One region of the Blautia sp. CGZ-1-C1 genome, then DNA from elsewhere that is predicted to be linked to it. Evidence: riboswitches for the same ligand, from Rfam matches in the RefSeq annotation. Region 1 holds a riboswitch; the other holds the start of a gene.
The links. A riboswitch is a leader RNA that binds a small molecule or an ion and turns the genes downstream of it on or off. The one in region 1 is predicted to bind ZMP and ZTP.

Region 1 (15,222 bases):
TAGACGTTACAACGTACTTAACAAAGAAGGTTAAACTGAACATTCCTATGATGAGTGCAGGAATGGATACAGTAACCGAGCATCGTATGGCAATCGCCATGGCGAGACAGGGTGGTATTGGTATTATCCACAAGAATATGTCTATTGAAGCTCAGGCTGAAGAGGTAGATAAGGTAAAACGTTCCGAGAACGGTGTTATCACAGATCCTTTCTATTTATCTCCTGAACATACACTCAAGGACGCAGATGAGTTAATGGCGAAGTTCCGTATCTCCGGTGTGCCGATCACAGAAGGCAGAAAACTGGTAGGAATCATTACCAACCGTGATCTGAAATTTGAGACAGATTTCGATAAGAAGATCAAAGAGTGCATGACTTCAGAGGGACTGATCACAGCCAAAGAAGGAATCACACTGGAAGAAGCCAAGAAGATTCTGGCGAAATCCCGTAAAGAGAAATTACCCATTGTAGATGATGACTTTAATTTAAAAGGTTTAATTACTATTAAAGATATTGAGAAACAGATTAAATACCCTCTGGCAGCAAAAGATGATCAGGGACGTCTTCTCTGCGGTGCAGCAGTAGGAATTACAGCTAACGTACTTGCACGTGTAGATGCACTTGTAAAAGCATCTGTAGACGTAATCGTAATCGACTCCGCTCATGGACATTCAGAGAACATACTTAAGGCTGTCCGTGAGATCAAAGATGCATATCCGGATCTGCAGGTAATCGCAGGTAACGTTGCAACAGGCGCTGCAACAAAGGCACTGATTGAGGCTGGTGTTGATGCAGTTAAAGTTGGTATCGGACCTGGATCTATCTGTACAACACGTGTCGTTGCAGGTATTGGCGTTCCACAGATCACTGCTGTTATGGATTGCTACGAAGTGGCAAAAGAATACGGAATCCCGATTATCGCAGACGGTGGTATTAAATATTCTGGAGATATCACAAAGGCTATCGCAGCCGGTGCGAATGTCTGCATGATGGGAAGCATGTTCGCAGGATGCGATGAGAGCCCGGGAACATTCGAATTGTATCAGGGTAGAAAATACAAAGTATACCGTGGTATGGGATCTATCGCAGCTATGGAGAACGGAAGTAAAGACCGTTACTTCCAGGAGAATGCGAAGAAACTTGTTCCGGAAGGTGTCGAAGGACGTGTTGCTTACAAGGGACATGTTGAGGATACTGTATTCCAGCTTATGGGTGGTCTCCGTTCCGGTATGGGATACTGTGGTGCTGAGAATATCGAAAAACTTAAGACAACAGGCAGATTTATCAAGATTTCTGCTGCATCTCTTAAGGAATCTCATCCACATGATATTCATATCACAAAAGAGGCTCCAAACTACAGCGTAGATGATAAATAATAAAGATTTACAATAATAAATGCCCCGGTTGGCTGCTGGTGGAAGGAAAGCAAATACCTTCCGGCATATGCTGACAGGGGTGTTTTTTGTATCAAGAAATCGACTTGTCGGTACACTAGAAGATACAAAAAAGTCTCCATATATGACGGAGAGAAATTATATCGCTGAGGCGATTATTGCAGGTATAGAATCCTGTAAGAGAAGGTAAAAATGAAAAAACAGATAAACAAAACTAAGAAATCAAGTAAAAAAGGCACGAAAACTGCGGCGAAGTCAGGGAGCGCAAAGAAGACGGGGAGAAAAGCAGGAACTTCAAAAAATGCAAAATCAGCCACACTCTATGAGGCGAAAAAAACAACTGTCAGAAAGAAAAGGGGAAAGAGCAGCAGAATAAAACAGAGAAATCAGCGAGTGTTTATAGCTGTCCTGTTAATTATTATCGTGCTTTTAGCTGGATGGATCGTGCTGAATCGTGCCGGGGAAAATGGATGGAGTATTGGGGATTTTTTACATAATTCGGATGACATGGTTTCTGATACAGAACAATCAGAAACATCCTCAGGAGACGATTCATCCGGTGGACCAGAGCAGTGGCAGAAAGAGGGAGCACCTTATATTGATGTGGAACTGCTCACACCAAATGAGTATTCCAGACCACAGATTCCTATCGAAAGTGTAAACTATATTGCAATTCATTACACTGCAAATCCAGGAGCAACAGCTATTGCAAACAGGAACTATTTTGAGAATCTGGCAAATACCCATGATACGAAGGTAAGCAGCCATTTTGTGGTGGGACTGGACGGAGAGGTGGTGCAGTGTATCCCTACTTCTGAAATGTCTTATGCGACGAATTCGCGCAATATAGATACAATCTCAATCGAATGCTGCCATCCGGATGAAACGGGGCAATTCAATGATTCAACATATGATTCTGTAGTGAAACTGACAGCATGGTTATGCGTGCGGTTTGGGCTCACATCCGAAAATGTGATCCGCCACTATGATGTTACTGGAAAGGACTGCCCGAAATATTATGTGGAAAATCCGGATGCATGGCTTCAGATGAAAGCGGATATTGCAGCGCAGATCAATGTAGATTATGGATTGCAAGGATAATGCCGGTAACGCAACAAAAATTTATTTCAAATTGACTATAGTAATAGAAACTTGGCTTGTATGTTTTGAAATTTTTTTATATATGTCAGAGCATCAAGTGGTCAATACACTTATGGGGATAGTAATGAGTGAACAATAATAATCACACAGAAAATAAGTACCGCACAAAAAAATTTGCCTTGAAATCCGCAAAAAAGTATTGTACTATAATAGCAACGTGTGAATTTTCACAACAGTACCTGCATGACTGGCGGAAGTAGGATTACCTACAGGGAGTGCAGTGTGTATATGAGCCGACCGCCTGGGCAGCCTGGAGAGAAAGGGTTTCCCAGGCTTTTTTTGACCTTATTTTTAATGAAAAGGAGAAAAAATTATGGAAATGTTATCACTGGAAAAAGAACTGAAAGAGAATTCCTATCCGGGAAGAGGAATCGTAATCGGACGTTCTGCAGACGGTAAGAAAGCAGTGACAGCTTATTTCATCATGGGCAGAAGCGAGAACAGCAGAAACAGAGTATTTGTAGAAGATGGAGAAGGAATCCGCACACAGGCATTTGATCCATCCAAACTTACAGATCCGAGTCTGATCATCTATGCACCTGTACGTGTACTGGGAAACAAAACAATCGTGACAAACGGAGATCAGACAGATACTGTTTATGAGGGAATGGATCATCAGCTTACTTTTGAACAGTCCTTAAGAAGCAGAGAATTTGAGCCAGACGGACCAAACTATACACCTCGTATTTCCGGAGTTATGCATGTAGAGAATGGAAAATTCAGTTATGCAATGTCAATCCTCAAGAGCAACAACGGAAATCCGGACGCATGCAACCGTTATACATTTGCATATGAGAATGCGATTGCCGGTGAGGGACATTTTATTCATACTTATAAATGCGATGGAAATCCACTTCCAAGCTTCGAGGGAGAGCCAAAACTGGTAGCGGTTCCGAATGATATGGATGAATTTGCAAACCTTCTCTGGAACAGCCTGAATGAAGATAATAAGGTATCTCTGTTTGTGAGATATATTGATATTGAAACTGGCAAGTACGAAAGCAAGATCATTAATAAGAATAAATAATAGTCACTTACTGAGTACAGATAGTGCTCATAGATTATTGTGGGCATAAGACGATGCTTTCGCAGTTAGAAATTATTTACAGGAATTAATTTTAAAATACTTATTTGGTTCATACGGAGGATTTATATAATGAAAGAATTCGAATTAAAATATGGCTGTAACCCGAATCAGAAACCTGCAAAAATTTATATGGCAGACGGATCCGAGCTTCCGGTAAAGATCCTTTCCGGAAGACCGGGATATATCAATTTCCTGGATGCATTCAACGGCTGGCAGTTGGTATCCAATCTGAAGAAAGCGACAGGACTTCCTGCAGCTACATCTTTTAAACATGTATCTCCCGCAGGTGCTGCTGTAGGACTTCCTCTTACAGAGACTCTGGCAAAGATTTACTGGGTAAATGATATGGACTGGAAGAATTTTTCGCCATTAGCATGCGCTTATGCAAGAGCCCGCGGTGCTGACAGAATGTCCTCTTTTGGTGATTTCATTTCCCTTTCTGATGTGTGTGATAAAGATACAGCACTTCTGATCAAGAGAGAGGTATCCGATGGTGTGATCGCACCTGGATACACAGAAGAAGCTCTGGAGATTCTGAAACAGAAGAAAAAAGGAAACTATAATGTAATCCAGATCGATGAGAACTTTGTACCGGCTCCGCTGGAACACAAAGAAGTATTTGGTGTAACTTTCGAACAGGGCCGTCAGGAACTTGAAATCGATGATGCAATGCTTTCCAATATTGTGACAGAGAATAAAGAGCTTACAGAAGAAGCAAAACGTGATATGAAGATTTCCCTGATCATTCTGAAATATACACAGTCCAATTCCGTATGTTTCGTAAAAGATGGACAGGCAATCGGTGTAGGAGCAGGACAGCAGTCACGTGTACATTGTACAAGACTTGCAGGCCAGAAGGCGGACAACTGGTACCTTCGCCAGTGCCCGAAAGTGCTGAATCTGCCATTTAAAGATACAATTTCACGTGCGGAACGTGACAATGCCATTGATGTTTATATCGGTGATGAATATATGGATGTACTTGCTGACGGTATGTGGGAGAAAACTTTCACAGAGAAACCGGAAGTATTTACAAAGGAAGAGAAACGTGCATGGCTGGATCAGATGACTGATGTTACACTTGGATCTGATGCATTCTTCCCATTCAGTGATAATATTGAGCGTGCTCATAAGAGTGGCGTGAAGTATATTGCTGAGCCGGGTGGATCTGTGCGTGATGATGCTGTGATCGAGACTTGTAATAAATATGGAATGGTGATGAGCTTTACTGGAATCAGATTGTTCCATCATTAATAAAACTGGTATGGGTACGCACGAGACACTGGATGTGGTCAAATACATCCAGTGTCTCGTGCTGAAGAATATAAAAAAGCATCAGCAAATGCTGATGCTTTAAGAGCGATAGACGGGGCTCGAACCCGCGGTCTCGACCTTGGCAAGGTCGCGCGTTACCAACTACGCCACTATCGCATTTATTAAATTGTTTGCTAGGATATTTTCCTCAGCGACAAGATATATGTTACTATAAAAAATATTATTTGTCAAATACTTTTTATTGATTTTGAGAATATTTTTTGAAAAAAGTTATGGCTGCTTCATATCGGGGAATAAAATTTGAATATTTCGTGAAGTCTTGGATGGGAAAATTGCAAAAGAGCAGGGGCTGTGCTATGATAATTGAATGTAAAGCAATAAAGGAGATGAAATTTGCTTATGAAAAAAAGACTGATGATGCTGGCTCTTTGTTCTGCGCTTGCAGTTCCGACTACAGTATCAGCGGATATCCTTGATTATGAGGGTACGATTAATGCTTACAAGCAAGACAATAAGACTGCCCAGACTTTTGAGATTGACAATGGAAGCGGGGAGAAAGTAACTGCGGTTGCCAAGACAGATATAGTTTCGATATCTGTCAAGTCTACATATATAAGATCTAATCCTGGTAAGGACGGAAAGAAATTAAAGAAAGTTTATCTTGGAACGAGCGTGGAACGTGTTGCTGTTTGTGATAATGGCTGGAGTAAGGTGACCTATGAATATAAGAATAAGAACGGCGAACAGAGGGTCAGCGGTTATGTGCAGACAAAGAATATCAATGACAGTGATCAGGTAAAGGCCGCGAAAGGAACTTTTACAGCATTAAAAGACAGCGATATTCTGGATTATCCAGGTAAGAAGGATGGGGAAGTGGTAGGTGAGATCATTCAGGAGGATGAGGTTAAACGACTTTCCACTGTCAATGATATATGGAGTCAGATTTCCTATAAGAATGATGAGGGAAAGAAAAAAATCGGCTATATACCAACCAGTGTGCTGGAGAATGTGACAGACACGAAAGAAAGCGAGGAAGAGACAAAAATCGCAGAGGTAGATGGACAGGAAGCGGGTGTCATCCATAAAAGCGAAGGCAAGGGAGTTTTTGCCGATGCGGTGGAAGGCGTGACTGCATCTAAAGGTGAATCTGTCAATGGCGTACAGATTGGTACCCCGGTGGCAGTGTCATCAGAGGCAACTTTGAAGCCATTAGGAACATTTAAGATTACACATTATTGTCCATGCAGCATTTGTTGTGGCCCATGGGCAAACGGCATTACAGCATCAGGTGTAACAGCTACAACAAATCATACGATTGCTGTAGATCCTTCGCAGATTCCATATGGTTCCAAAGTTGTAATCAATGGACAAGTCTATGTTGCTGAGGACTGTGGCGGTGCAATTAAGCAGAATTGTATCGATATTTATGTTGCTACTCACCAGGAGGGTGAAGATAAAGGCGTGTATTATACAGATGTATATTTGCTTCAGGAGTAGAAGTCAGTCGGATATTTGCAATCCGCTTCCAGTACGTGGCTCTACACCGAATAACTGCTTATTGCTCTCTGCAATTGAAGCAGGGGACTTACTCGATTCGGTTAAAGTCTGATAAATGAGAGAATAATAAAATCCAGAAGAATCCAAATATGAAATGAAATAAATCATATTTGGGATTACTTCTGGACTTTTTTATGATTTCATAGAGAAAGCGTAACTGTTCAGTGCCTTTATAGTTACGAGAAAGTTCTATATTTTATGCGTTCTGAAGTGCCTGTTCGATGTCAGCAATAATATCATCTGCGTTTTCGATACCAACGGAGAGACGGATCATTCCCGGTGATACTCCGGCTTCTGCAAGCTGTTCATCATTCATCTGACGATGCGTGTGGCTTGCCGGATGAAGAATCATAGTCTTAGATGCCGCTACATGAGTAGCGATAGTAGCAAGTTTCAGACTGTCCATAAAACGGACGGCTGCTTCTCTGCCACCTGTTAATTCAAAGGAAATAACACCGCAGGTTCTGCCTCCGTTCATGTATTTCTGAGCCAGTGGATAATATTTGTCATCCGGAAGCCCTGCATAGTTTACGTGAGAGACTTTCTCGTGGGCATTCAGAAATTCTGCGATTTTCTGTGCATTATAGCAGTGACGTTCTACGCGAAGTGGCAATGTTTCCAGTCCAAGGTTCAGAAGGAAACAGTTTGTCGGAGATGGAATAGAGCCAAGGTCACGCATCAGCTGAGAGGTTGCCTTTGTGATATACGCTTTTTTTCCAAACTGTTTCGTGTAGATTACGCCATGATAAGATTCATCTGGTTCTGTCAGACCATGATATTTATGTCCATAAGCATCCCAGTCAAAGTTGCCGCTGTCAACGATAGCTCCGCCAACTTGTACAGCATGTCCGTCCATATATTTGGTGGTGGAATGAGTAACGATATCTGCACCCCATTCAAAAGGACGACAGTTAACAGGAGTAGCGAAGGTGTTGTCTACGATAAGCGGAACTTCATGCTCGTGAGCAACCTTTGCGAATTTCTCGATATCCAGAATAACCAGAGCAGGATTTGCGATTGTTTCTGCGAAAAGTACTTTGGTGTTAGGGCGGAAAGCAGCAGCAATTTCCTCAGCACTTGCATCTGTATCAACGAAAGTGCAGTCAATGCCGAGCTTTTTGAAAGTAACGGCAAGAAGATTGAATGTTCCTCCGTAAATAGTGGAAGCAGCTACGACATGATCACCTGCTTCGCAGATATTAAAGACCGCATAGAAATTAGCAGCCTGTCCGGAAGAGGTAAGGATTGCGGCAACACCACCCTCCAGATCAGCGATTTTTGCAGCTACGGCATCGTTAGTCGGATTCTGAAGACGGGTGTAGAAATATCCTTCTGCCTTCAGGTCAAAAAGCTGTCCCATTTCATCAGTGGTATCATATTTGTAAGTGGTACTCTGATAAACCGGGAGTGCGCATGGTTCACCCTTGGATGGAGTGTAACCGGAATGGAGACATTTAGTCTCGAGTTTAAAGTCACTCATGAGTCTGGTTCCTTTCTTATGTTAAATTGCTTCAATAAAATGTTGTATTAATATTGGGAAAATGATGATATTGATACAAAATTTCATGATAGTCTTAGAAAATTATACCTCTGAAATTTGTAGAAGACAATATGAAAAGGGAAATAAAAAATCTAAAAAATGTAATAAAAAGATGCCCAGGCTTTTTCTAACCAGCAGTGAGTAAAAAATGTAATAAAAAAATGCCCAGAGCCGGAATCGAACCAGCGACACGAGGATTTTCAGTCCTCTGCTCTACCAACTGAGCTATCTGGGCATTTGGTTTGTGATTTATTGTTTATCACGGGGTTTATAATATCATATAGATTGTTTGAATGCAAGCAAAATTTTCGCTTTTTGCGAAAAAAGAGATAATAAAGTTTCTATTTAAAAAGGGACGCTGCGAAAAATAGATGTGTCAGAAAACATCTATTTTTCGCAGCTGGTAATTGGAAAAGTGTAGAAATTTCCTGCCTTAAAATGGACTGATGCCAGATGGAAAGGAAGCATTACCTTGCCATCTGATAAATTTTTTCCATGTCTTTCATGTTGAGTTGTTTGAATACACCGATGGTGCGGGTGTCTTCGAAGCTGCATTTGAAGGCGAGGTCGTGGATTTCCTGGTCGGTCAGGTCGAGGCCGAGTTCGTGGAGGCTGGTTGGCATTTCTACGGAGCGGAAGAAGTTTTCCATTGCTTCGATTCCGGCGAGGGCGGTTTCTTTGAAATCTGTTCCGCAGGGGATATCGAATACGTTTGTTGCGAATTGGGCGAAGCGTTCCGGGTTTACTTCGTAGACGTAGCGTGCCCAGCTTCCCCAGATGGCTGCGAGGCCTGCGCCGTGAGTGACATCATAGACTCCGCCGAGTTCATGTTCCAACTGGTGGCATGCCCAGTCACCACCGCCGGTTCCACATCCTGTGAGGCCGTTGTGAGAGAGGCTTCCGGCCCACATGATTTCGGCTCTGGCGCTGTAGTTGTCTGGTTCTTTCATGAGGATACGGGCGTTGTAAATGACAGTCTGCATCAGGGATTCGCTGATACTGTCAGTGATTTCCATGGTTTCAATGTTTACGAAATAGCGTTCCATGGTGTGCATAAGGATGTCTACACAGCCACTTTCAGTTTGATACTGCGGGAGAGTGTAGGTGAGGCGCGGGTTCAGGATGGCGAATTTCGGTCTGCAGTAATCTGTTTTTGCACAGCCTCTTTTTTCTTTTGTTTCTTCATTTGTAATGACACTGGAACTGCTCATCTCGCTTCCGGAGGCTGCAATGGTAAGGACTACACCGATAGGGAGACAGGCGGTTGGGGTTGCTTTTTTCAGACAGAAATCCCAGACGTCTGTTTCTGGATTTGCGACACCGTAGCCGATGGCTTTGGAGGAGTCGATTACACTTCCACCACCGACGGCAAGAATAAAGTCTACATTTTCTTTTTTACATAATTCGATTCCCTCGCGGACCTTGGAAAGGTGAGGATTTGGAACAACGCCTCCCAGAGTGACGTATTCAAGTCCGGCTTCTTCGAGATTGGCTTTCAGCTCATCGATAAGTCCGGAACGGACAGCACTCTGTCCACCGAAATGAATCAGCACTTTTTTTGCCCCATATTCTTTCAGCAGAGAACCTGCCTGAAGGTGGGTATCTTTGCCAAAGATGACACGGGTTGGTGTATAATATTCGAAATTTCTCATAATGTATGTTATGCCTCCTGAAATTTAGAAAAATTGATAATGGATTTAACCGAATCAAGTAAGTCCCCTGCTTCAATTGCGAAGAGCAATAAGCAGTGGGTGGGGACTTGCTTGTATCAGGAGGGGTACAAGCCCCTCCTGATAAACTGCGAGGCAGTTATTCGGTGTAGAGCCACGTAGCGGAAGCGGATTGCGAATATCCGATTGACTCATTTGCATGATGTTAAAGGTAAAGCTTTGCCTTTGGTATCATTATATCTTAATTAAAACAGATAATGGGGAAATAGTCAAAGAAATAATAAGAGTAGAACAGTAACGCGGAAAATATCTGGACAGAATCATCGCACTTGAAAATGAAGATTATGAGAAATTTAGCAGAGATAACAGTATCCTTGTATGGGTATAAATTTATAATATCTATAATTTTTTGCACAGTATCTATAATTTCCTTCACGCGAAAAAAGGAAAGACAGAAATTTATAGATTTTAGACAGATTATTTTATGGGCATTGTGCGAGGGGGATGCTATGATAAATACACTTAAATATACAAAGTGAACAAAAAAGGAGGAAAAAAGAAATGAAGAAAAGAATGTACAAGATTATGGCACTTGCCATGACAGCAGCTATGGTGGTACCTATGGCAGCTCAGACAACTGCATTTGCAGCTGACGACAAAGAAATTACTTACTGGAATATCGCGGTAGAAAGCCCGGACAAAGATATTGTTACCGCAGCAGTAGATAAGTTCAACAAAGAGACAGAGTCAGGTTACACCGTAAACCAGGTTTCCATCCAGAACGATACATACAAAGAGAAACTGGTTATTGCCATGAGCTCAGGTGAGTGTCCTGATATGTACTCAAGCTGGTCAGGTGGTCCAATGTATGAATACATTGATTCCGGATTTGCACAGCCAATCGATGATCTTCTGGATCAGTCTGATCTTAAAGACAAACTTCTGGATGCAGCAATTGAACAGGGAAGTTATAACGGACATGTATATGCAATCCCATATCTGAATGTATCTCTGGCAGGTATCTTCTATAACAAAGAAATGTTTGATAAATATGGTCTGGAAGAACCAAAGACATTGGCAGATCTGGAAAATATCTGTGCAACATTAAAAGAGAACGGAATTACACCATTTGCACTTGCTAATGGATCTAAATGGACAGGATCTATGTACTTCATGTCTCTGGCAGCTCGTTACGGCGGACTTGAACCGTTCCAGAATGCAGTTGCAGGAACTGGCAAATTTACAGATGACTGCTTCATCAAAGCTGGCGAGAAGATTCAGGAGTGGGTTAACAACGGATACTTCCCGGATGGCGTAAACTCCTTAAGTGAAGATGATGGACAGGCTAAACAGTTAATGTATCAGGAAACAGCAGGTATGCTTCTTTGCGGCTCCTGGTATACAGGAACATTCCAGTCTGACAGCGAAGAGTTCTATCAGAAAATCGGCTGGTTCCCATTCCCGGCAATTGATGGCTCCGATGCAGACTCTACAATCCAGATCGGTACTGTAGGTGACCAGTTCATTTCCTTCAACTGTGAAGGCGACAAGCTTGCAGCAGCATTTGAATGTGCAGCAGATCACTTATCAGATGAAGTTACTGATATCACATATTCCAACAACAAGATCGTTCCTGTAAAAGATGCAGGCGATCACATCACAGATCCGGTTGTAAAAGAAATCTTTGACGCAGCTCAGGAAGCATCTTCTATTCAGCTGTGGTACGACCAGTATCTGCCAACATCTGTTGCATCTGCACATCTGGATGGACTTCAGGAAGTATTTGGTCTGACAAAGACTCCTCAGGAAGCACAGGAAGAAATGCAGGCAGCAATGGACGAATACTTAAGCACAAAATCTGATTCTGCAGCAGACGATACAACAGAAGAAACAGCAGATGATGCAGCAGAAGATGCTGAATAATTTGTAAAGCAGGCGTTCATTTTGACCTGAGTAAGGCAATAGCAGAAGGGGTCTGCACAGTAAAAAGTGCGGATCCCTTTATCTTGAAAATATGTAAGCACAAAGAGTGTGCTTGAAAAATTATTTCAATTAAATTATAAATTGGGTTTCAAACATTTTTTAGGCAGCGGAGAGCTACATTTTATTTATATTAACGATAAGTAAGATGTGTGATGAAATCTGATTTTATAACATGTCAAGCAGCATGTCAGGAAAGTATATCAAAAAGTCATATCAATATATCTGAACATATTCCGAAAGTATTTTTCAAACATACTCTGGCATATACAGGATTACAGATTTTTGCAGTCCGTAAATATTTCAGGTCAGATGAAAATAACAAAAAGTAATAAATAAAAGGGAGGCAGAAAAAAATGAATGAAAAGGGAATGTCTCTGTTGCAGTTAAGACAGAGAAAAACACGCCAGACAGCAGCACTTTTCCTGGCACCGGTCATCATTTTATTAATAGTATTTATTGCATATCCAATCGTAGATACATTTATCACCAGTGGATACCAGTGGAATGGTATTTCAGCAGATAAAAAAATGGTTGGATTTGCAAACTGGGCGAAACTGATCAAAGACACGAAATTCTGGATTGCATTTAAGAATAATGTAATCATTATGATCTTATCCATTGTAATTCAGATTCCTTTAGGTCTTGCAATGGCAACATTTCTTGACTTTGGTGGTAAGAAATTGACTGTCTTTAAAGTTATCTGGTTTATTCCAATGCTGATGTCATCTGTTGCAATCGGTTTCCTTTTTACCTACGCACTTGCAACAAACGGTGGTATCGTAAGTACGATTTCAGGCTGGTTTGGCGGTGGCAACATTGACCTTCTGGGAAATCCGAAGCTGGCACTGATCACAGTTATCCTGATCATTGCATGGCAGTTCACTCCATTTTATATGGTTTACTTTATGGCTGGTTATACAAATATTCCATATGATGTATTTGAGGCAGCCAGAATTGATGGTGCTACAAGAGGACAGTATTTCTGGAAGATTGCACTTCCGCTTCTTGTTCCGTCTATCAAGAGTGCAGCAATCCTTTCTATGGTAGGATCTCTGAAATACTTCGATTTAATCTATGTAATGACAGGCGGTGGTCCTGGTACATCAACAGAGCTGATGGCAACTTACATGTACAAAGAGTCATTCAAGAACTTTAACATGGGTTATGGTTCAGCCATTGCAGGTGGTATGTTTATCCTGATCACAATGGTATCTATGATCACAATGAAACTTGTAAACGGAAAACAGGAGGATTAAGGAATGGACAGCTATAAGAAAAGTAAAAGAAAAAGTATCATAGCCTGGACTGTTGCCTTTATCCTGGCTATCGGAGCAGCAATTGTATCATTTATGCCTTTTGTATTCATGGTACTGAACTCTTTTAAAGAAAAGTTTGAAATGCTTACAAAAGGTGTATTTCAGCTCCCGGATAAATTAAACTGGTCAAACTATACAGAAGTACTGACGGGTGGATTCGGAAACTATTTTAAGAACAGTGTTATCGTTCTTGCTATTTCCCTGATTCTGTTATTATTTATCTCTGCCTGTGCATCTTATCCGCTGGCAAGATTTAAATTTAAAATGGCACAGCCGATTTATGCGATCATCGTAGCATGTATGTCAATTCCGGTACATATTACATTGATTCCGGTATTCAAAATGTCGAAGTCAACCGGACTTTACGATACGATTTGGTCACTGATCGGACCATACATTGCATTTGCAGTTCCGATTTCTGTGTTTATCCTGACAAGCTTTATGAAAGAGATTCCGAGGGAAATCGAAGAATCAGCAGAAATTGACGGATGTGGAAAAATCCAGATGTTCTTTTCCATGATCCTGCCTCTGTCCAAACCAGGTATGGCAACACTTGCTATTTACAACGGCGTAAATATGTGGAATGAGTTTTCTTTTGCAAACACACTGACACAGTCAGCACAGAACCGTACCCTTCCACTGGCAATCTGGGAATTCCAGGGACAGTATTCCATGAATACACCAATGATCATGGCAGTTCTTACTCTGACATTGTTGCCGATGGTTATCATGTTTATCGTATTCCAGGATAAGCTGGTAAAAGGTATGACAGCAGGTGCTGTAAAGGGTTGATATTATCCGGAACATTTGTTGTACTTATTTGCTGGTGAATAATGAATGTGATATGATAGATAACATCATAACATCCGAATAAGAAAATTCCATATTCAATATAGAAATCAATCAGGTTGGGGACAAAAAATTTTTGGCCCCAACTTCATGTATATAAAAAATATGTGACAGATAAGGAAAAACAACATGAAAAAATGGATAACAAAATTCAAACACTGGAAGTTTGATAAAAAGCTTCGCCTATTTGAAACCGTCAGTATTCTTCTTGTAGCGCTGACGGTTGCAGGTGTTTCTCTGAGCTTTTTTTGTGGCAGCTATGAAAGAACAGTCGGTAGAATTGCTGCAAATGCAGAATAATACAGTTTCAGAGTCATTTCGGGATTCTATGAATTCGTATAAAGAGCTTGTGCTGGGAACAATTATGGATGATTCTGTTCAGAATTATTGCAGGCAGGTGGAACATGATAATCTGAAAACAGCAGACATTAATGCGATTTACAGTAAGCTTGAAAATCTGAATAACATGTATGAAAGCATGAATTTTGCAGCAGTTGTCAGTAAAGATTATGAAAACTATTACTATAGAGGCAAAGGCACGCTGTCAGTTACACAGTTCGAAGAGGTATATCCTCAGGCATATATAAGAGGCAAATATGCGCAGAAAGGAACATTGAAGGTTTCCTATAATAATGATTATTATAAAGGAAACAGATATACGTTAAGTATATATTATCCGTTGTATGACTGTAGTAAAGTGTCCGGCGAAAAAGGACTTTTGTGTATGAATTTTGATGATCCGGCTGTGCAGAGAATGCTGGCTACAGGTGATTCATCAGCAGAAACGATAGTTGTTGACACTGACGGGATGATTTTACTGTCTGAGGATAAAGAGAAGACAGGACGATATGTAAATTACATAGATGATATGGAAAATGGAATACAGACTTTTTCAGAGAGTGGAAATATGTATGTATGCCAGAAAATCAAAGGATGGAATTATTATGTCGTCAGTTCTGTATCCAGTTATAAATTATTTGAATCGGCATTACGAACATTAATTGTAGTTATTCTGGTACTTGTGGTGGTTCTGACAGTTGCAAGCTTTATTACAAAGGTTCTGATCAGAAGGATGTATCGGCCTTTGGATAAGGTAGTATCAAAAATGGATCACGTTGCAACAGGATCTTTACGAACACGAATCAATGTAGAAAATATGGGAGAAGATTTTACGAAGCTTGCGGTGGGATTTAACTCTATGATGGACGAAATCGAGGTGCTGATGGAGCAGGTAAAACTGGAACAGCATCAGTTAGAGCAGATTCGTTTTAATGCCCTTCAGTCTCAGATTCAGCCGCATTTTCTTTATAATACGCTGGAATGTATTCACTGGCAGGCAATTGCCGAGGGAAACAAGGAAATTTCCACGATGGTAAAAGCACTGGCAAAA
Region 2 (8,205 bases), on a different contig from region 1:
CCTGGTATTTCCGGAAAAGATTATCTTATAAAAAAATAAAAAAAACAGGCGGGAAAATCTTCCCGCCTGTAAAATCGTCTGGACACATATCATATATAAATATGATTTTTATATTTTTGAATTATTCGATTGAATACGGATGATTTTATCCGTTTGATTTCAACTGGATTAGAACAGACCTGTAATCTTACCTGTCTCGTCTACGTCGATTCTCTCAGCAGCCGGAACTTTAGGAAGACCTGGCATTGTCATAATCTCACCTGTAAGAGCTACGATGAATCCTGCACCAGCGGAAATCTTCAGGTTACGTACTGTAACTTCGAAGTCTGTAGGAGCACCCAGTTTAGTCTGGTCATCTGTTAAGCTGTACTGTGTCTTAGCTACACAGATCGGGCAGTTGCCGAAGCCAAGAGCTTCTAACTGTTTAGCCTGTTTCTGAGCGTTAGCTGTCAGAACTACTTTCTTACCTCCATAAACTTTCTGAACGATCTGGTTCAGCTTGTCTTCGATAGAACCTTCCAGTTCATATGCATAGGAGAAGTCGTTTGGTTCTTCTACAAGACGGATAACTTCTTCTGCAAGTTTGATTCCGCCTTCGCCGCCTTTTGCCCATACTTCAGAAAGAGCAACGTTAACCCCCAGTTCTTTGCATTTAGCTTCTACGAAGTCGAGCTCTGCTTTTGTATCTGTAGGGAATGCGTTGATAGCAACAACACATGGAAGTTTGTATACGTTCTTGATGTTGGAAACGTGTTTCAGACAGGTTCGGGATACCCTTCTCAAGAGCTTCCAGGTTCTCGTTGTTGAGGTCAGCTTTTGCAACGCCGCCGTTGTATTTCAGGGCACGTACAGTAGCTACGATTACAACTGCGCTTGGTTTTAAGCCAGCCATACGACACTTGATATCGAGGAATTTCTCTGCGCCAAGGTCAGCACCGAAACCAGCTTCTGTGATTGCATAATCAGCAAGTTTCATAGCCATCTTTGTAGCTGTTACGGAGTTACATCCGTGAGCGATGTTAGCGAATGGTCCGCCATGTACGATTGCAGGAACGTGTTCCAGAGTCTGTACAAGGTTTGGTTTCAGGGCATCTTTTAACAGAGCTGTCATAGCACCTTCTGCGTGAAGGTCACCGGCTGTTACCGGCTTCTGCTCGGAAACTTTACCGTATGTATAACCGATGATGATCTTGGATAATCTTTCTTTCAGGTCTTTGATGTCGCTTGCAAGACAGAGAACTGCCATGATTTCAGATGCAACTGTGATGTCGTATCCATCTTCACGAGGCATACCGTTTGTCTTTCCGCCAAGACCATCTACTACGTTACGAAGCTGACGGTCGTTCATATCTACACATCTTCTCCATGTGATCTTACGTGGGTCAATGTTTAATGCATTGCCCTGGAAGATATGGTTGTCGATCATGGCTGCAAGTAAGTTGTTAGCTGCGCCGATTGCATGGAAGTCACCTGTGAAGTGAAGGTTGATGTCTTCCATCGGAACAACCTGTGCGTATCCGCCGCCTGCTGCACCGCCTTTAACACCGAATACCGGTCCTAAAGATGGCTCACGAAGAGCTACCATAACGCTCTTGCCGAGTCTCTGCATACCATCTGCAAGACCTACAGTAGTAGTAGTTTTACCTTCACCTGCAGGAGTTGGGTTGATTGCTGTAACAAGGATTAATTTTCCATCTTTCTTGTCGCTTTCTTTCAGAAGATTGTAATCAATTTTTGCTTTATATTTTCCGTACTGTTCCAGATATTTGTCATCAATACCTGCCTTCTCTGCAATCTGAGTGATTGGAAGCATTTCGCACTCCTGTGCAATTTCGATGTCTGATTTGAATCCCATAATGTTTTTCTCCTTTCGTCTCCGCATAACATGAAAAACTTATGTTACTGTTCTGACCAGTAACTTATTTCATTAAAGGAAGTGTCGGACAGACTGTCTGTTTTACAGGTAAAAACAACTGTTAAGCTGTTTTTACGGGATAAAAAAAGGCCAGTATCTGAAATCTTCAAATACTGCCCAGACGGTCGGCTTTCACAAACCTCCGACTCCCCGTGGTTTGTATTCCACATTTTCCGTCAGTACTCGAAGGTTCCTTTAATTGATGAATACAATATAGCATTTTGAGAAAAAAATGTCAAGAAAATTTTTCTGAATCGTCAAAAAAAATTGAAAATCTGGATATGAATTGTGCAATTTTGATAATAAATAATGAGAGAAAAGCAGATTGCTGAAAGAGATTTTCATCTGTGTGACTCTGGAATGTTAAAAAAAAGACAAGAAAAGATTAAATCTGGGAAAAATAAAGGATTTTGAAACAGGAGTTCAGAAGTGAAAAAATATAAGAGAATCAAGCAAGTCCCCTGCTTCAATTGCGAAGAGCAATGAGTTTATAAGTATTTCATAAAAATTTTATGATTATATTAGTTGTCATCCACTGAAAGTATGGTAGAATAAATACACGGTATCACCTGATGTGGGTGATCAATCATATCGATATCATTGATAAACGGAGATGCAGATATGGATAGAAAAGAATTTTTGGACATCCTCAGAGGACAGTTTGCCGGAAATATGCAGGAAGGCAAGGCTGCGGCACATGTAAGATATTATGAAGATTATATACAGTCTCAGGTACGTGGCGGACGCCCGGAGAGAGAAGTTCTTGAAGAACTGGGAGATCCGCGTCTGATAGCCAAAACACTGATTGACACAGATGATGGAAGTGCACAGGAAGATTATGGAGAATATTCTTCGTATGGAAGCAGCTATGGAAGTAAAATGGATCCGCCTCCGCAGCCGGAGAAGAAATGGAAGAAGGTATTAGATCTTTCTACCTGGCATGGCAAGGCAATCGTTATTGTAGCCGCGGCTGTTGCTATTATTCTCCTTGTGCTGTTAATTGGAGCAGTTCTTCCATTCTTTATTATTCTGGCAATTATTCTTTATTTTCTTTCCTGGTTAAAGAAACGTAATAACCAGTAAAAATGTCGCTTATCACAGAGACAGCAATATTTTTCAAAAAAAGTCGGTACAGGGCTCTGATAAAGATGCCTTGTACTGATCTCTCATATTTCCAATACTTAATCGAATCAAAGAAATCCCCTGTTTTAACCGAATCAAGTAAGTCCCCTGTTTCAATTGCGAATATCTGATTGTTTAAATCGAGTCTATAACAAGAAGATAATTTATCTGACTGACTTTAAAGAAAAAATTACATATAAAATTTCTGAAAACTTATTAAATCACGTAGTTGATTTCTATTCTCTAATCCTGCCAGGTGCAGGGAAAAATCCCACATTCATTCAAATCAGGGGCGAAATATTTTGTCCCGGCGTCATTTTTTATTTTGGAAAGGAGACAGAAAATGAAACACAATTTAAAACTGAGAGAACGCCTGGGAGCTTTGCTGCTTGCATTGCTTTTTATCGTACAGGCAGTTCTGGGGCTTTTACCTGCCTGCGTAACACAGGCGGCTTCATTGTCCATAGAAACCTGGGACAATGATAAGACGGTAGACTATAGTTATCGCTTTGATATGAAATTTCAGCCCGGAATTACCACGTATGAATCCTTTGGGTGTGATAACCTGGACAGAGAGGCTTTTTCGGACAATGGGAAAAGCGAACGTGATACGGAGTGTGTCAGAGTGTATCCGGATTATAAGGCTGGAAGTGCGGGAATGCGTTATAACAATGTAGGTAAAGATGGAAACGGAAATATTGTAGATGTCCGTCTTATCCTTATGGGAGTAGAGAATGCCGAACGACGTTATGAACTGAATACTGTGGAAACGATTGTTCAGAATAAAGAAGGGGCTACTTTTGCGTGGAAAGATAATGAATCCTATCCGCTGGTCGGATTTTCCAAAAACAGCATTGGCGTATTTATTTATTCTGTAGGGTATGCGAAAGTTAAGTTCCAGTTTCTTAAGCATGGAACGGATGAGGCTTTGCCAATCAGTGGGCATGGTACGATTCGTGATATTGATGCGGGGCAAGGCGTAAGAATTCCTGCGGATTGCGGACTGGACAGTGCGTATGTTCTGAAAGAGAATGATTATCTGACAGTAGAAGGAAATACGGTAACCTCTCCGATTGGTGCCATAGAACCGGATGATCCGAGAGGCTGGCTGAATCTTTTTTACAATACAGATAATTTTACAGTAGAATTCTGTCATCAGCTTAGACTGGACAAGTGGGATAAGACCCGAGAAGATGGAATTAAGAAGGCGGGATCTCAGGAGAAATGGGCAGAAAACATAAGAAATAAATATCTGGATCCGTCAGGAAACACTTATTGTCCGACCTTTAAAGGACAGAAATATTGCAAGGCATATGCATATTTCGATTTTACGTCTTATTGTTTTGGCAATGTTGAGATGAAAAAAGCCCCGGAGAAACGTGTCGGAGAGAGTAATTGCAGTTGGGAACAGGCGAGTGTGGCAACAAAAGATCAGCCTTTTACTGTCAGACAGGGACAGGAATTCCAGTATATGATTCAGGCAGAAGTAACACCAAATAAACTGAAATCATTTGTAGTGGAGGATGTACTTGAGGATTGCCTTTCTATCGAAGATACTTCTAAAGTGAGCATTACAAATGATATAGGACAGGTAGTAACGGATCAGTTTGATATTAATATTGAGGGACAGAAGATAACCTGCAGTGCGAAACCGGAAAGTCTTCAGGAGGAGACTTTTACAGATAATCAGAATTATACATTTACTCTGAAAGTACGTCGGAAACCAGAATCAGAAATAAATATTTCAAAATACCTTGCAGAGGATGGATATACGATCCTTATCCCGAATCATGCTTCTATGAGCTATGAACGTACAAATGGAAGCGGAGATACCATGGATACAGAAACAGTGTGGGTAAAGAGTGTGATTTCTCCGGAACTTGAAGTAGTCAAGAATACATCCCAATATGAATGGAAGACAGGAGACACCGTAGACTATGAAGTTTCAGTTTCTCAGACAAAGCCGGATGTACGCGCGGTCAATGTAGTCATTACGGATGAAATTCCGGCATGTCTGCAGCTCCTGGAAGGACAGTATACAGTGCAGACAAGTGACGGCGCAGAAAGCTGTACGCTCACCAGACAGGGAGACAATGGCTGGAAAGCAGAATGCCCGTCTTTAAGATATGGAGAGATGATTACCATTCGCTTTAAATGCCAGGCGCTGGAGGATTCCAATGGTCAGGAGTGGGAAAATATTGTTGCTGCGACAGCAGATAATCTGCTTAATCCTGAAACCGGAGAACAGGAATCCCGCAAGGACATGGCAGAGGTATGGATGAACAGTCCGCATCTGGAGATTGATAAAACAGCAGACAGGTATGAATGGCAGGCGGGAGAGCAGATTGCTTACCGGATCGTGGTAAATAATGTGACTGCCGGAACCATTGCAAAAGATGTGAACATTACAGATATCGGTCTGCCACAGGGACTGATTCTTGCTGATGGGGCTCAAAGTGTGGAAGTGCTGGGCGTTCAGCAGCAGATAAATTATCCTGTACCGGATAAGAAGACCGGACAGGCATATGAAGCAAGAACTGTGGAATCCCGTATGGATGCAGATGCAAATGGTTTTGCTTTTTATTGTTCATATCTGCCATACAGTCAGCCAGTTACGATTATTTTCCATTGTGTTGCACAAGAAGATGCTAATGGCCATGAAAGTGTAAATGCCGCAACGGCAAAAGCCTCCAACGCTGAAGAGAAATCAGATGATGCCGAAGTTTATGTAAATTCCGGAGAATTCTGGATTGAGAAAAATGCAGATCATTATGAATGGCAGGTAGGAGAGCTGGTACAGTATAATGTAGTGGTCGAAAATAAAAAAGAAGGCACAGTAGCCAGAAAGGTGACTATCTGGGATACAGAGATGCCGGCAGGACTTGCACTGGAATCAGCAGATAATGTATCTGTCAGTGGCATTCCACAGAGCATTACACAGCATGTTGCGGGAACACCGGATATTCCAAACCAGCTGAACCCGGAATTTTATAATGAGACATCAGAGAAACCGGTCAGCTATGAATTTGTTCAGGAAGGAGCCGGATGGAGAATGAATATTTCAGATCTTCCTGCAAATGTTCCGGTTATGATTTCTTTCCTCTGTACAGTTACTGAAGATGCAAACGGTGCAGAGAGTATTAATGTTGCAAATGTACAGGCACAGAATGCACCGGCAGCACAGGATGATGCGGAGGTATATGTAAATACGGCGGTACTTTCTATTGATAAAAGTTTCCAGAATCCGTATCTGGCCGTTGGTGACGGACGTGCAGAAAATGAATTCCGTATTGGAGAACAGGTAAATTATCAGGTTACAGTAAACAATCTTCAGAAAGGATCGATTGCACGAAATCTTGTGATTAGTGATCTTTCTCTGCCTGAAGGACTGGCGCTGGATGAAGAAGAGGGAGCTGTTACGGTAACTGGTGTACCGGCAGCTATCCAGAATCCGGTAGCAGGAACTGATGATGCCGGAAATGAACTTAATCCGGAAAATTACAAAGAAACTGTGGAAAAACCTGTAAATTGCCAGGTTACACGTCAGGGAACCGGCTGGATAGTGACAATTTCAGATCTTCCATACCAGACACCTGTTACTGTTAATTTCCGTTGTACTGCAAAGGAAAGTGTGAACGGACAGGAAATCGTAAACACAGCACAGGCATATGCAGATAATGCACAGACAGTAAAAGATACTTCAAAGATCTGGGTAAATTCACCTGTATTAAAAGTAGAGAAAATAACTGACAAACCATTCTATAAATATGGAGATATCATTACATACCGTATTGCGCTGACACAGGAACAGACTGGCTGCGTAGCGCGTAATGTTACGTTGCATGATGTGATCGACACACAGGGAGTCCGCCTTTTAAAGGATTCTGTGGTTCTGATGGATGAGAATGGAAATGTGACAGATGCAGATGTGCAGATCAATGATGATAATACATTCCTGCTATCAACGGGAAAAGCATTGATCAAAGATGCGAGATACAGTATTTGTGATAATGACAGAGGCGGACTTTTTGAGCAGGTAATGTATAACCCGCTGGACTGCCGGCAGCAGAAAACTATGATTGTGGAATATCGGGCAGCAGTAATTGATGCCGCATTAGCAGGACAGAAAGTACATAATACTGCAGTTGCGGACAGCAATGAAAAAATACCGGCAACAGGTGAAGCGGAAACAGAGGTACATAGTCCTGTTCTGGAGATTGTCAAAGAATCAGATAAGAAAGAATATGTATCTGGTGAAAAAGGATATTATAAGCTGACAGTAAGACAGCTGCGTGAGGATGTTACGGATCAGAATATTGTTATTGAAGATGCGCTGGAAACAAAGGGAACAGCAATTGTAAAAGACAGTATTTTTGTAAAGAAAAACGGCATAGAGCTGAAAGATATTAAGACAGAGGTAACGGAAACGGGATTTGTAATCAATACAGGTGCGACATTGTCGGATATGGATAAGATTGAAGTCTGCTATGAAGTTGTATTTGAGACAGAGAGTGCAGAGGCTGAAAAAGTTGTAAATACAGCGAAGGCAAGAGGCGATATCTCACCGGAAACCTCTGCACAGCAGGAAGTATATGTAAAAACAGCACCGAAACCGACTGAAACACCAAAGCCGACTGAGACACCGAAACCGACTGAAACGCCGAAACCGACTGAGACACCAAAACCGACTGAACCGCCAAAACCAACAAAAGCGCCAGAACCAACAGACATACCGAAAGCTACACCAACACCATCTGCGCCGGGAACCTGTCCGAAGCTGACTCCGACTCCGACAAAGACACCGTCATCGGCTTATAATAATGGTAATAACAGTGGAAGTAGCAATGGAAATACCGGAAACAGCAGTTATGGAAACTCAGGAGGATATTCCAGCGGATATGGAAGTTATCAGGGTGGTTCTGTGGCAGGAAGTTCTAAGACTGGAGACACCAGACCGTTTAAGGTAATGACACTTGTCGGACTTCTTGGTCTTGGCTTGCTGGCGGGAGGCGTAATGATTTACAGAAAAACGACTTCCGGTAAAAAAAATTTTAAAGGTACCGGACGGAAATGAGAAAGCTTAAAACGTTTGCGATAAGTATGATCATAGCGGCAATCGGACTTCTCGTATATTGTGGGGGATTCTATATAAAAAGCTATGAACAAAA

Region 2: another riboswitch for ZMP and ZTP. It lies ahead of AC058W_RS11815 (formate--tetrahydrofolate ligase); the one in region 1 lies ahead of AC058W_RS16285 (IMP cyclohydrolase).

The regions. Positions count from the first base shown of each region.
Region 1 is NZ_JBWLUT010000178.1:21,222-36,443, reverse strand. Features, by position in the region: gene guaB (IMP dehydrogenase) at 1-1,376, shown strand, start outside; gene AC058W_RS16290 (peptidoglycan recognition protein family protein) at 1,587-2,495, shown strand; ZMP/ZTP riboswitch at 2,729-2,809, shown strand; gene AC058W_RS16285 (IMP cyclohydrolase) at 2,869-3,582, shown strand; gene AC058W_RS16280 (phosphoribosylaminoimidazolecarboxamide formyltransferase) at 3,712-4,896, shown strand; tRNA gene AC058W_RS16275 (tRNA-Gly) at 5,001-5,073, opposite strand; gene AC058W_RS16270 (3D domain-containing protein) at 5,317-6,414, shown strand; gene AC058W_RS16265 (O-acetylhomoserine aminocarboxypropyltransferase/cysteine synthase family protein) at 6,671-7,954, opposite strand; tRNA gene AC058W_RS16260 (tRNA-Phe) at 8,177-8,249, opposite strand; gene AC058W_RS16255 (iron-containing alcohol dehydrogenase) at 8,482-9,666, opposite strand; gene AC058W_RS16250 (extracellular solute-binding protein) at 10,246-11,607, shown strand; gene AC058W_RS16245 (carbohydrate ABC transporter permease) at 12,021-12,923, shown strand; gene AC058W_RS16240 (carbohydrate ABC transporter permease) at 12,927-13,775, shown strand; gene AC058W_RS16235 (hypothetical protein) at 13,962-14,132, shown strand; gene AC058W_RS16230 (sensor histidine kinase) at 14,161-15,222, shown strand, end outside.
Region 2 is NZ_JBWLUT010000123.1:800-9,004, reverse strand. Features, by position in the region: partial or broken gene aspA (aspartate ammonia-lyase) at 1-39, shown strand, start outside; partial or broken gene AC058W_RS11815 (formate--tetrahydrofolate ligase) at 169-1,855, opposite strand; ZMP/ZTP riboswitch at 2,024-2,109, opposite strand; gene AC058W_RS11810 (HAAS signaling domain-containing protein) at 2,537-2,998, shown strand; gene AC058W_RS11805 (isopeptide-forming domain-containing fimbrial protein) at 3,381-8,111, shown strand; gene srtB (class B sortase) at 8,108-8,205, shown strand, end outside.